DNA from 3 places in the Streptomyces sp. NPDC047061 genome. Region 2 is predicted to be linked to each of the others. Evidence: riboswitches for the same ligand, from Rfam matches in the RefSeq annotation. Region 2 holds a riboswitch; each other region holds the start of a gene.
What was found. Region 2 has a riboswitch for cyclic di-AMP ahead of ABZ887_RS05475 (NlpC/P60 family protein). Riboswitches for the same ligand answer to the same signal wherever they lie in the genome.
Positions count from the first base shown of each region.

Region 1 (4,173 bases), on a different contig from region 2:
ACTGCTGCGCTACGACGGGCCGGTGGAGCTGGCCACCTGGCGGTTCGCCACCGAGCCGGTGGACATCGGCGGGCAGCACATCGCGCCCGGCGACCCGGTCCTGGTCGTCCTGGCCGCGGCGGACCGGGACCCGGAGCGGTTCGCCCGACCGGACACCCTCGACCTCTCACGCCGGGACAACCAGCACCTCGGATACGGCCACGGCATCCACTACTGCCTCGGCGCCCCGCTGGCCCGCCTGGAGGGCCAGACCGCCCTCGCCACCCTCCTCACCCGCCTCCCCGACCTGCGACTCGCGGCAGACGAAGGGGAGTTGCGGTGGCGTGGCGGGCTCATCATGCGCGGACTGCGCACGCTGCCCGTGGAGTTCACGCCCGTCGGCCGATGAGCCCTCGCCGAGCCGTCTCCGGGTCCTCACCGAAGCCGCTACCGGCCCGTACGGGCAAAAGGTGACTAGCGTTCAAGTCTGTGATCTTCACGTGATCTGCGCGGCATTAACTTGTGACAAGTGATCGTCTGCCGATACGTTCACCCATCAGTGCGGCGCCCCTGCGGGACCCGCCGCGCCGGTCATCGCTGTCGCTCGAAAGGTTTCCGCATGCTCTCCGGGAACGGTCGTCACCGTCGCCCCCGTCAGGCTCCGGCTCTCCTCGTCGCGGCCGGCGTGACCGGCTCCGCCATCGCCATCCCGCTCCTCGGCGCGGTGAGCGCCAACGCGGCCGACGGCTCCACCTGGGACCAGGTGGCCCAGTGCGAGAGCGGCGGCTCCTGGAGCGCCGACGACGGCACCGGCTACTACGGCGGCCTCCAGATCTCCCTGGACGACTGGAGCGAGTACGGGGGCCTGGACTACGCCGGTACGCCCGACCAGGCGAGCCGTTCGCAGCAGATCGCGGTCGCCGAGAAGATACTCGCCGACCAGGGCACCAAGCCCTGGCGGACCTGCGCCCTGATCGCCGGACTCTCTTCCGACGACGCCTCGGTGAACGTCGACACGGGACTTGACGACTCGGGTGATTCGTCCGGTTCCTCCGACTCGTCGGACTCGTCCTCCGGGCTGTCGAATTCGTCGTCGTCCTCCTCCTCCGATTCCGGCTCCTCCTCGGGTGCCGCGGACTCCGGGGGCGACTCCGCCACTCCCTCTCCGAGCGCGAGCGGTGACTCCAAGAAGGACACCCCCAGTAAATCCACCAAGACGGACAAGTCGGAATCTTCCGACTCCGGCACTTCGAAGGCGAGCGAGAGTCCCGTCATCCCCGAGAGTGACGACTCGGACAATTCGGGGCAGGCTGAAGGCTCTTGGAGCCTGGTCGACACGGGGGCCGTCGGCAGTGGTGGCAAGCATCGCGGCGGCTCGGCGGACGAAAGCGTGACAAACGGTCAGAGTGCCACCTCCTCGGGTCGTCACGCCGTGCGTGACAGCGGCACCTACACCGTCCGCGCCGGCGACACCCTCGCCTCCATCGCCGACTCCCTTGACCTCGACGGCGGATGGCGTGCGCTCTACGCCGCGAACAAGGCGGACATCGGTGCCGACCCGAACGACATCAGTGCCGGTCAGACCCTGAAACTCGGTAGCTAAACGGACGAAAAGCGACGGGAGTTGGGGTCTGTGAGCCGCCCCATTTCGAAGCCAAATGTCCGGTTTGGTGAAAGTGTGGGATGAGTCTCAGAAGCCCTGATCATCTTTGAAATTCACCTGATGCCCTGTTTACGGTCGAGGCCGCTCGTCACCACGAGCCCCGGCCGTCGCAACGCCGAGTCCTGCCAGCGGCCGTCCGGGAACAGTCGACGCGTCATGCGCCGTAGGCAGGAGCGGGGGACCCAAGGTAAGTGCCGTGATGGGTGGTTGAGACCGCCGATCCGGCTCGGGGTGAAGCCGCGCACCGACACACGGGTGTGCGGCCGGGCAACTCAACCGGCCCGAACCCGACAGCTCACCTCGCAGGCGTCGGTGAGGGGATCGATCCATGCTGTTTTCCGGCAAGGGCAAGCACCGTCGTCCGTCCAGGGCCGTCCGCGCCATCGCTGTCGCCGGTGTCACCGGCGTCGCCGTCGCCGCCCCGCTGATGGCGGCCGGCAGCGCCTCCGCCGCCACCGCCTCCGAGTGGGACGCCGTCGCCCAGTGCGAGTCCGGCGGCAACTGGGCCATCAACACGGGCAACGGCTACTACGGCGGCCTGCAGTTCTCCGCCTCCACCTGGGCCGCGTACGGCGGCACGCAGTACGCCGCGCAGGCCAACCAGGCCACCAAGGCGCAGCAGATCACGATCGCCGAGAAGGTCCTCGCCGCGCAGGGCAAGGGCGCCTGGCCGGTCTGCGGCACGGGCCTGTCCAACGCCACCTACACCGGCAGCAGCGCCTCCGGCTCCTCGTCGAGCAGCACGAGCACGAGCAGCCGTACGACCGACACGCAGGCCGCCTCCCGCTCCGCCGAGCGCCCGGCCGCGACCAGGACCGTCACCACCCCGACGGGCAAGAAGGTCAAGAAGGGCAACGGCGAGTACAAGGTCGTCAAGGGCGACACCCTCAGCTCGATCGCCGAGAAGCACAAGGTCAAGGGCGGCTGGCAGGCGCTGTTCAAGCTGAACAAGGGCATCGTCGCCGACGCCGACTTCATCTACCCGGGTCAGCAGCTGCACCTGAAGTAGGAGGACGCGGGGCGGTCGCCGCACGTGCGAGGTCGTCGCACATATTAAGCGGCACCCAGCTGAACCACAGCGCCCGCACAGCCGTGGTCCCCATAGTGGGGATCACGTGAGGGCCACCCCCGTCCCCACGGGCCCCCGCCTCGGTGCGTTTTCCCCCGTACGCACCGGGGCGGGGTTTCTCTTTGCCGTCCCCTTCCCGGCCCGCTTCTCGGCCCCCTTCTCGGCCCCCTTCTTGGCCCGCTCTTCTTCCGTTCTTCATCGGGCCCCCCTTTGTTCCGCACGTGAACAATGAGTACCGTCTGTGTGTCCACGGGCCGGTCGGTCGTGCCGGCCGACGGCCCTGGGACGGTTAGGCTCTAGTCGCAAGGCTGAGCAAGGGCCGACGAGGCCCGCGTGCGCCCCGCACAACCAGCGTCACATCCCAAGAAGGAGATGCTCGTGCCGTCCATCGACGTCGTCGTAGCCCGGGAAATCCTGGACTCCCGAGGCAACCCCACGGTCGAGGTCGAGGTCGGCCTCGACGACGGCAGCACTGGTCGTGCCGCCGTCCCGTCCGGCGCCTCCACCGGTGCCTTCGAGGCCATCGAGCTCCGTGACGGCGACCCCAACCGCTACCTGGGCAAGGGTGTCGAGAAGGCCGTCCTCGCCGTCATCGAGCAGATCGGCCCGGAGCTGGTCGGCTACGACGCCACCGAGCAGCGCCTGATCGACCAGGCCATGTTCGACCTGGACGCCACCGACAACAAGGGCTCGCTCGGCGCCAACGCCATCCTCGGTGTCTCCCTCGCCGTCGCGCACGCCGCCTCCGAGGCGTCCGACCTCCCGCTGTTCCGCTACCTCGGTGGCCCGAACGCGCACCTGCTGCCCGTCCCGATGATGAACATCCTCAACGGCGGCTCGCACGCGGACTCCAACGTCGACATCCAGGAGTTCATGATCGCCCCGATCGGCGCGGAGTCCTTCTCCGAGGCGCTGCGCTGGGGTGCCGAGGTCTACCACACCCTCAAGAAGGTCCTGAAGGGCAAGGGCCTGGCCACCGGCCTCGGCGACGAGGGCGGCTTCGCCCCGAACCTGGAGTCGAACCGCGCCGCGCTCGACCTCATCCTGGAGGCGATCAAGCAGGCCGGTTACGTCCCCGGTGAGCAGATCGCGCTCGCGCTCGACGTCGCCGCGTCCGAGTTCTACAAGGACGGCAAGTACGAGTTCGAGGGCAAGTCCCGCTCGGCCGCCGAGATGACCGAGTACTACGAGGAGCTCGTCGCCTCCTACCCGCTGGTCTCCATCGAGGACCCGCTGTTCGAGGACGACTGGGCCGGCTGGAAGGTCCTCACCGACAAGCTCGGCGACAAGGTGCAGATCGTCGGCGACGACCTGTTCGTCACCAACCCGGAGCGCCTCGCCCGCGGCATCGAGGAGGGCACCGCCAACGCCCTGCTGGTCAAGGTGAACCAGATCGGTTCGCTGACCGAGACCCTGGACGCCGTCGAGCTCGCCCAGCGCAACGGCTTCAAGTGCATGATGT
Region 1 covers NZ_JBEYVI010000006.1:114,764-118,936, reverse strand. Annotated here, with positions in the region: gene ABZ887_RS12790 (cytochrome P450) at 1-388, shown strand, start outside; gene ABZ887_RS12785 (transglycosylase family protein) at 599-1,582, shown strand; cyclic di-AMP (ydaO/yuaA leader) riboswitch at 1,792-1,966, shown strand; gene ABZ887_RS12780 (transglycosylase family protein) at 1,971-2,651, shown strand; gene eno (phosphopyruvate hydratase) at 3,084-4,173, shown strand, end outside.
Region 1: linked by a shared signal. The riboswitch ahead of ABZ887_RS12780 (transglycosylase family protein) and the one ahead of ABZ887_RS05475 (NlpC/P60 family protein) in region 2 are both predicted to bind cyclic di-AMP.

Region 2 (4,173 bases):
GGAAGCTGATCTTCTCGCGCTGGGCGAGGGCGTCGATCATCGCCTCCGCGCGGTCGCCGATACCGCGCTTGGGAACGTTGAGGATCCGCCGGAGCGGGACGGAGTCCTCCGGGTTGGCCAGCACCCGCAGGTAGGCCAGGACGTCCCGGACCTCCTTGCGCTCGTAGAAGCGGACGCCGCCGACGACCTTGTAGGGCAGGCCGACGCGGATGAAGATCTCCTCGAAGACACGGGACTGCGCGTTGGTGCGGTAGAAGACGGCGACGTCGCCGGCCTTCGCCTCGCCCGCGTCGGTCAGACGGTCTATCTCCTCGGCGACGAACTGGGCCTCGTCGTGCTCGGTGTCGGCGACGTAGCCGGTGATCTGCGCGCCCGCGCCCGCGTTGGTCCACAGGTTCTTCGGGCGGCGGGACTCGTTGCGCTCGATGACCGCGTTGGCGGCGCTCAGGATCGTCTGCGTGGAGCGGTAGTTCTGTTCGAGGAGGATCGTCGTCGCGTTCGGGTAGTCCTCCTCGAACTGGAGGATGTTGCGGATCGTCGCACCCCGGAAGGCGTAGATCGACTGGTCGGCGTCACCGACGACGCAGAGTTCGGCGGGGGGCAGGTCGTGCCCGCCGGGCGGGGTGTCGGCGCCGTCGGCTCGCGTGCCCGTGCCGGTGCCGACGAGCTCGCGCACCAGGGCGTACTGGGCGTGGTTGGTGTCCTGGTACTCGTCGACCAGGACGTGCCGGAAGCGGCGGCGGTAGTGCTCGGCGACGTCCGGGAAGGCGCGCAGCAGGTTGACCGTCGTCATGATCAGGTCGTCGAAGTCGAGGGCGTTCGCCTCGCGCAGCCGCGACTGGTACATGGCGTAGGCCTGGGCGAGGGTCTTCTCGAATCCGTCGGTGGCCTGGGCGGCGAAGTCCTCCTCGTCGATCAGCTCGTTCTTCAGGTTGCTGATCTTGGCGCTGAAGGACTTGGGCGGGTAGCGCTTGGGGTCCAGGTCCAGGTCCCGGCAGACCAGGGCCATCAGGCGCTTGGAGTCGGCCGCGTCGTAGATCGAGAAGGAGGAGGTGAAGCCGAGCTTCTTGCTCTCCCTCCGGAGGATCCGGACACAGGCGCTGTGGAAGGTCATCACCCACATCGCGTGGGCGCGCGGGCCGACGAGGTGCTCGACCCGCTCCTTCATCTCGCCCGCGGCCTTGTTGGTGAAGGTGATCGCGAGGATCTGGCCCGGGTGCACCTGGCGCGCGCCGAGCAGGTGGGCGATGCGGTGGGTGAGTACCCGGGTCTTGCCGGAACCGGCGCCGGCCACGATGAGCAGCGGCGAGCCGGCGTGCACGACGGCCGCCCGCTGGTTCTCGTTCAGCCCGTCCAGGAGCGCGGCCGGGTCCAGGGCCGGGCGGGCGGCGCCGTCGCGGTAGTAGGCGTCCCGGTCCGGGGGCACGTCGAACTTCCCGCCGAACAGATCGTCCGGAATCGACTCCGGAGCGTGCTCGTCCTCGGGCGGCGGCGGAGGTTCCTCGTCATGGCCGCGGGGGGCCTGGAGGCTCGCCAGGAAGCTGTCGTCAAAGAGGCTGCTCATCGCTCTCCGAGTCTAGGGCGCCCCACCGACAACCGGCCGCCGCCCCGGAAACTCGCCCGGGTGACCGAACAGATCCGCTCCGTCACGGCAGGCCGACGCACTCCACGGTGTCGCGGGCACCGACGGCGAACCACCACCCCCTTCCCCGACAAGTCGCCCATACCACCCCAGACAACCTTGCCTGAACCGGCCTCAACAACAAGGTCACGAAAATGTATCGGGCATATCGCACATCAAACTTCACAGAGGCCACACGAGTTGGTTAGCGTGCCAGGCAGGCCGTACGACCTCCACCGGCGAACATCGCCGGGCCGCACGGCCTCCGCCGAGTCCGGGGCGCCGCCGCGCATCCGGAGCCGGGGACCCACACCGATCCCGGGGTGAATCGGTCCCGACTCCCCTCCGGGGAGCGGACCGTAGGGCAACCCTTCCGAACCACCCGCCCGAACCCGACAGCTAACTCGGTAGGCGGAACATGGAAGGAGTCGCCTCCGTTGGCGTCGCACCGCAAGTCCCGGCCGTCAGGAATACGCGCGGCGGGCATACGCACCCCCGCGCTGGCCACCGCAGCCCTCACCTCCGTGGCCCTGCTCTCCCAGACGGCCGAGGCCGCACCCCCCGAGGACGGCAAGCCGAGCCTGGAGGAGGTCGAGAAGAAGGTCGACTCGCTCTACCGGCAGGCGGAGTCGGCGACCGAGAAGTACAACGCGGCCAAGGAACGGACCGGCAAACAGCGCAAGCAGGTCGACACCCTGCTCGACGACGTCGCCGAGCGCACGGACCGGCTGAACAAGGCGCGTGAGGAGCTGGGTTCGTTCGCCGCGGCCCAGTACCGGACCGGGACGAGCGTTTCCGACACGGCGACCTTCCTGCTCGCGGACAGTCCCCAGGACTACTTCGAGCAGGACCAGTTGATGAGCCGCCTGACCTCGCGTCAGAAGGACGCGGTCGACGACTACGTCACCCAGCAGTCCGCGACCATGAAGAAGCGCCAGGAGGCCGCCAAGAGCCTCGAGACGCTCACCGAGACGCAGGACGACCTCAAGACCGCCAAGACCACCGTCCAGACCAAGCTGGCCTCGGCGCGGGAGCTGCTGTCGCAGCTGACGGCCGCGGAGAAGGCCCGGCTGGCGGCGCTCGAGAAGCGGCAGGAGGAAGCGGCGGCCCGCAAGGCGGCGGAACTGGCGAAGCAGCAGGCCGCGGCCGCCGACCAGGGGACCTCGTCGTCCTCGACGTCGAGCGGCTCGTCCTCCGGCTCGTCCTCCGGCTCCTCCACCTACGCCACGAAGGCCGCCAAGGCGATCGCCTTCGCCCGCGCACAGATCGGCAAGCCGTACGTGTGGGGCGCCACCGGTCCCGGCTCCTACGACTGCTCCGGGCTCTCCCAGGCCGCCTGGAAGGCCGCGGGCGTCTCCCTGCCGCGCACCACCTACGACCAGGTGAACGCCGGCACCACCGTCTCCCTCGCCGACGCCCGACCCGGCGACCTGGTCTTCTTCTACGACGACGTCAGCCACGTCGGCATCTACATCGGGGACGGCATGATGATCCACGCCCCCAAGCCCGGCGCTTACGTCCGGGAGGAGTCGATCTACTACGGCGGCGAGTCGATCATCCACAGCGTGGTACGCCCGGCCTGACCCGATGGGGCGCCCACCACACCTCGGGCGCCCCCTGGCACTCCCCCGCACCTGATCGCACCTCGACGCGATCCGAGCACCGCCTCGCGCATCCGCCTCGCGCGCCCCCGGCCGCTTCCACGCATCCGCTCGCACCCCGTTCCCGCCGCCCCTTCCCGCCGCCCCTTCCGGCGCCGCTTCCCGCCGCCGCGGGGTTTTCGGGCCGCACGCGCGCGTGGCCCGTTCGTGCCGTGGCCGGCCCTCCCTAGCATCAGCGGCATGTCCGGTATTTCCCCCTCCCCGCCTGGTCGGCGTGGCGTCCGGCCGCGGCCGGGGCCGCTGTGATGGCCACCGGCATCATGTCGGTGGGGCTGCACCTGGCGGGGGCGGAGACCGTGTCCCGGGTGGCGCTGGTGCTTGCCTGCGTGATGTGGGCGGCGCTGGCCGCGGACTTCGTCGTACGGCTGGCGCTCGATCGCCGGCACTGGGCGGCGGAGGCGCGGACGCCTGGCGCGCTCACCGCCGTGGCGGCGACGACGGTGCTGGGACGGAGTTCTCGGCGCTCGGGTGGCAGCCCCTCGCCGAGGCCCTGCTGGCGCTGTCGGCGGTGCTGTGGCCGCCGCTGCTGGTCCTCGTCGTGCGGCACTGGAAGCCGAGGATGCCCGGCGCGGTGTTCCTGGCCTGTGTGGCCACGCAGGGCCTGGCCGTACTGGGAGCGACGCTGGCGGCGGCCGTGACGACGGCGTGGCTCGCCCACCTCTCGCTGGTCCTCTTCTGGCTGGGGCTGGCGATGTACGGGCTCGCCGTACCGCGGTTCGAGTGGCGGCAGATCGCCGAGGGGCCCGGTGACCAGTGGGTGGCGGGCGGCGCGCTCGCGATCTCGGCGCTGGCCGGGGCGAGGCTGCTGGCCGCCGACACCGCGCGACTGTACCTGTGGAACGACGACGACCGCGGTGTCCTGCGTGTGGTGACGGTGGCGCTGCTGGTCCT
Region 2 covers NZ_JBEYVI010000002.1:431,673-435,845, reverse strand. Annotated here, with positions in the region: gene pcrA (DNA helicase PcrA) at 1-1,564, opposite strand, end outside; cyclic di-AMP (ydaO/yuaA leader) riboswitch at 1,878-2,050, shown strand; gene ABZ887_RS05475 (NlpC/P60 family protein) at 2,059-3,204, shown strand; partial or broken gene ABZ887_RS05470 (tellurite resistance/C4-dicarboxylate transporter family protein) at 3,486-4,173, shown strand, end outside.

Region 3 (4,173 bases), on a different contig from region 2:
CCGAGGAGCTCAGCACCCGGGCGCTGCCCGGCTACTGGGCCTTCGAGTCGCCGCTCGACGGCCGGGAGGAGTACCCCGTCGAGGGCGGGCCGCGGTTCGTCCGCCCCTCCCTGTCCGTGCGCACCGAGGAGCGGCGCGGCACCGAGTGGGCCTTCGAGGCCTACGAGACGGAGGACGGCGCGGACGGCGACGAGCTGCGGCTGCGCTTCCGGGACGACGGGATCCTCATCACCCTGCACTACCGGATGCGCGGCGACGTCGTCGAGCGCTGGGTGACCGTCGGCAACGAGGGGCACGCGCGCGTGGAGCTGCTGCGCGCCGACCCCGCCGCCTGGACACTGCCCGACCGCGAGGGCTGGCGGCTCTCCCAGCTGCACGGCCGCTGGGCCGCCGAGTCCCGCCTCACCAGCGCCCCGCTCACCTACGGCGAGAAGGTCATCGGCAGCCGCCGCGGCCACACCAGCCACCAGCACCTGCCCTGGGTCGCCCTCGACACCGACGCCACCGAGGAGCGCGGCGAGGTCTGGGGCTGCGCCCTCGGCTGGTCCGGCTCCTGGCGGATCGCCGTCGCCCAACTCCCGGACGCGCGGGTGCAGATCACCGGCGGCGCCGGCTACGACGACTCGGGCCTGCTGATGCTGGCCGAGGGCGAGTCGTACACCAGTCCGGTCTTCGCGGGCCTGTGGACCGACGGCGGCTTCGGCGGGGCGAGCCGTGCCTGGCACGCCTACCAGCGGGCGTACATCATCCCGGACGCCGACCGGGACCGGCCCGTGCTGTTCAACTCCTGGGAGGCCACGACCTTCGACATCTCCGAGGAGCAGCAGGCCACCCTCGCCCGGCGGGCGGCCGCGATCGGCATCGAGCTGTTCGTGGTGGACGACGGCTGGTTCGGCAAGCGCACCAGCGACCGTGCCGGCCTCGGCGACTGGACACCCAACCTCGACCGCTTCCCCAAGGGCCTCAAGCCGCTCGCCGACTACGTGCACGCCCTCGGCATGCAGTTCGGCATCTGGGTCGAGCCGGAGATGGTGAACCCGGACAGCGACCTGTACCGCGCGCACCCCGACTGGGTGCAGTACCAGGAAGGGCGAAAGCGGACAGAACTGCGCAACCAGCTCGTCCTCAACCTGGCCCGCGAGGACGTCCGGGAGTACCTCTGGGAGCAGCTCGACACGCTGCTGTCCAGCGCCCCGATCGACTACGTCAAATGGGACTTCAACCGCTGCTTCACCGACGCGGGCTGGCCCGGCGAGCCCTACCCGCAGCGCCTGTGGGTCGACCACGTCCGCGGGCTGTACGCCCTCCTCGACCGGATCCGCGCGGCCCACCCCGACGTCGCCATCGAGTCCTGCTCCGGCGGTGGCGGGCGGATCGACCTCGGCATCATGAGCCGCACCGACGAGGTGTGGACCTCCGACAACACCGACCCACTGGACCGGCTCGCCATCCAGCACGGCTTCAGCCAGATCCACCCCGCCCGGGTGATGTCCGCCTGGGTCACCGACAGCCCGAACCACCAGCTCAACGGCCGGGTCAGCAGTCTGCGTTTCCGCTTCGTCAGCTCGATGGCGGGGGCGCTCGGGGTCGGCGGCGACCTCTCGCAGTGGACCGAGGAGGAGCTCGCCGAGGCCGGGCGCTGGGTGGAGCTCTACAAGGAGATCCGGCCCCTCGTGCAGCGCGGCGACCAGTTCCGGCTGCGGCCGCCGGCCGGCGGGCTCAGCGCGGTGCAGTACACGCTCGGCGACGAGACCGTCGTCCTCGCCTGGCTGCAGGCCCAGAGCTACGGCGAGCCGGCGCCGGCGCTGCGACTGCAGGGCCTCGATCCCACGGAATCGTACGAATGCCGCGAAACGGGCGAAGTGTACCGAGGTGCCGTTCTGTTGCATCACGGGCTGCACGCCGGGCTGAAGGGCGACCTGGATGCGTCGGTCATCCGGCTCCGCCGGATCTGACACATCTAACCCATCTGTCCGAATTGGCGCCTTCATTACAACTCGCTCTGGAATAAGGGGACGTGGTGTGACGTGCGTGAGGAGCGTCATATTCGTGACCGTCCGTCGCGCGTCATGTTCACGTAATTGCGGTGCTTTCCAAGAAGGTTGGAAAACCGAAAGGACCGGAATTCACGGAGGGTGACGGGGATTTCCGGTAACGGATCAAGTGAAACCCGGACAGGCGGAACCGGCCGCTTGTCCGCGTCCGTCTCACTCGCTTACGTTCGCCACACATCCGGTCGGAACGCCGAATCCTGCCGCCGCCCGGAGTCCCCACACACTCACCCGTGCCCGGCAGGAGCGGGGGACCCACCAGGTACGACCGCCTGTTCCGGTTCCCGGGACGGCCAGGGGTGCAGTCACGTCTTCCCGCGTGGCCGGGCAGCTCCAGCCCGAACCCGACAGCTCACCTCGCAGGCGCCGGAGAGGAATGCGCCATGCCCGCGAAGGGTAAGCACCGCCGCCCCAAGTCCCAGCGTCTCACCCGCTCGATGGCCGTCGCCGGAACCGGTGGCGCCGCCCTGGCGCTGCCGCTCATGGGGGCCACCGGCGCCCACGCGGCCACCTCGCAGTCCGTTTCCGAAAAGGCCACGCAGTCGCTTCCCACGGTCGAGAAGACCGCGGTGAAGAAGACGGCCGCGAAGAATTCCGCCGCGCATTCCGCGCACCGCGTCTACACCGTGGTGCCCGGCGACTGTCTCGCGAAGATCGCCCGCGAGCACGACGTCCGCGGCGGCTGGCACCGGCTCTACGCCGACAACCGGGAGGCCGTCGGCGACAACCCCTCGCTGATCCACCCGGGCCTCGAGCTCGCGCTCGGCGGCCGGCACGCCGCGACGACGGACACCGCGGACTCCGGCTCCCGTTCCGAGGCGCCCTCGAACTCGCCGTCGTCCACCTCGCCGTCGTCCACCTCATCCTCGGCTTCCTCGGCCTCCGCGTCGGACGGCTCGGTGACGAGTGCCTCCGGCTTCGCCCTTCCGGTCACCGGTGCCACCGTCGGCACCGGCTACCACGTCGCCGGCGGCATGTGGTCCAGCGGGTACCACACGGGCGTCGACTTCGTCGTCCCGACCGGCACCCCGGTCAAGGCCGTCGGCACGGGCACGGTCGTCACGGCAGGCTGGGGCGGCTCCTACGGCAACCAGGTCGTCGTCCGGCTCGCCGACGGCTACTACGCGCAGTACGGCCACCTCTCCGCCCTCTCCGTCTCGGTCGGCCAGACCGTGACCGCGGGTCAGCAGATCGGCCTCTCCGGCGCGACCGGCAACGTCACCGGCCCGCACCTCCACTTCGAGATCCGCACCACCCCCGACTACGGCTCGGACGTGGACCCGGTCGCCTACCTCCGCTCGAAGGGCCTCGCCGTCGGCTGACCCGGCGCGCACCGGTCCGACACACACTCCGAAGGCCGGACCCCCGATCCCCGGGTCCGGCCTTCGGTGTTTCCATGTCCGGTGATCGACACGTCAACGCCGCTGATCAGAGACTTATTCCAAGCTTGGCAAAGTATTTAAAAGTGTCTTATCTCACCGAACGTCAACCCCTTATTACGGTCGCGTAGGTCACAGTCGAAGGTGAATCATGGTCCGATGTGGGAGACGATTCGAAGAGTGACAATGCATCAGTGATCGGGTCGTACGCGGCGGTGGGGGACAGCTTCACCGAGGGCGTCGGCGACCCCGGCCCCGACGGGGCGTTCGTCGGCTGGGCCGACCGGTTCGCGGTACTGCTGTCGGACCGACGGCCCGAGGGCGACTTCGAGTACACCAACCTTGCCGTGCGCGGGAAACTGCTCGACCAGATCGTGGCGGACCAGGTGCCGCAGGCCCTGGCACTCGCCCCGGATCTGGTCTCCTTCTGCGCGGGCGGCAACGACATCATCCGCCCCGGCACCGACCCCGACGAGGTGGCCGAGCGGTTCGAGCGGGCCGTGGCCCAGCTGACCGAGGCCATCGGCACAGTCCTGGTGACCACCGGGTTCGACACCCGGGGCGTCCCCGTCCTCAAGCATCTGCGCGGCAAGATCGCCACGTACAACGGGCACGTCCGGGCCATCGCCGACCGGTACGGCTGCCCGGTCCTGGACCTGTGGTCCCTGAAGACCGTGCAGGACCGCCGGGCCTGGGACGGCGACCGCCTGCATCTCTCGGCCGACGGGCACACGCGCGTGGCG
Region 3 covers NZ_JBEYVI010000012.1:61,762-65,934, forward strand. Annotated here, with positions in the region: gene ABZ887_RS19255 (alpha-galactosidase) at 1-1,955, shown strand, start outside; cyclic di-AMP (ydaO/yuaA leader) riboswitch at 2,270-2,430, shown strand; gene ABZ887_RS19260 (LysM peptidoglycan-binding domain-containing M23 family metallopeptidase) at 2,435-3,373, shown strand; gene ABZ887_RS19265 (SGNH/GDSL hydrolase family protein) at 3,625-4,173, shown strand, end outside.
Region 3: linked by a shared signal. The riboswitch ahead of ABZ887_RS19260 (LysM peptidoglycan-binding domain-containing M23 family metallopeptidase) and the one ahead of ABZ887_RS05475 (NlpC/P60 family protein) in region 2 are both predicted to bind cyclic di-AMP.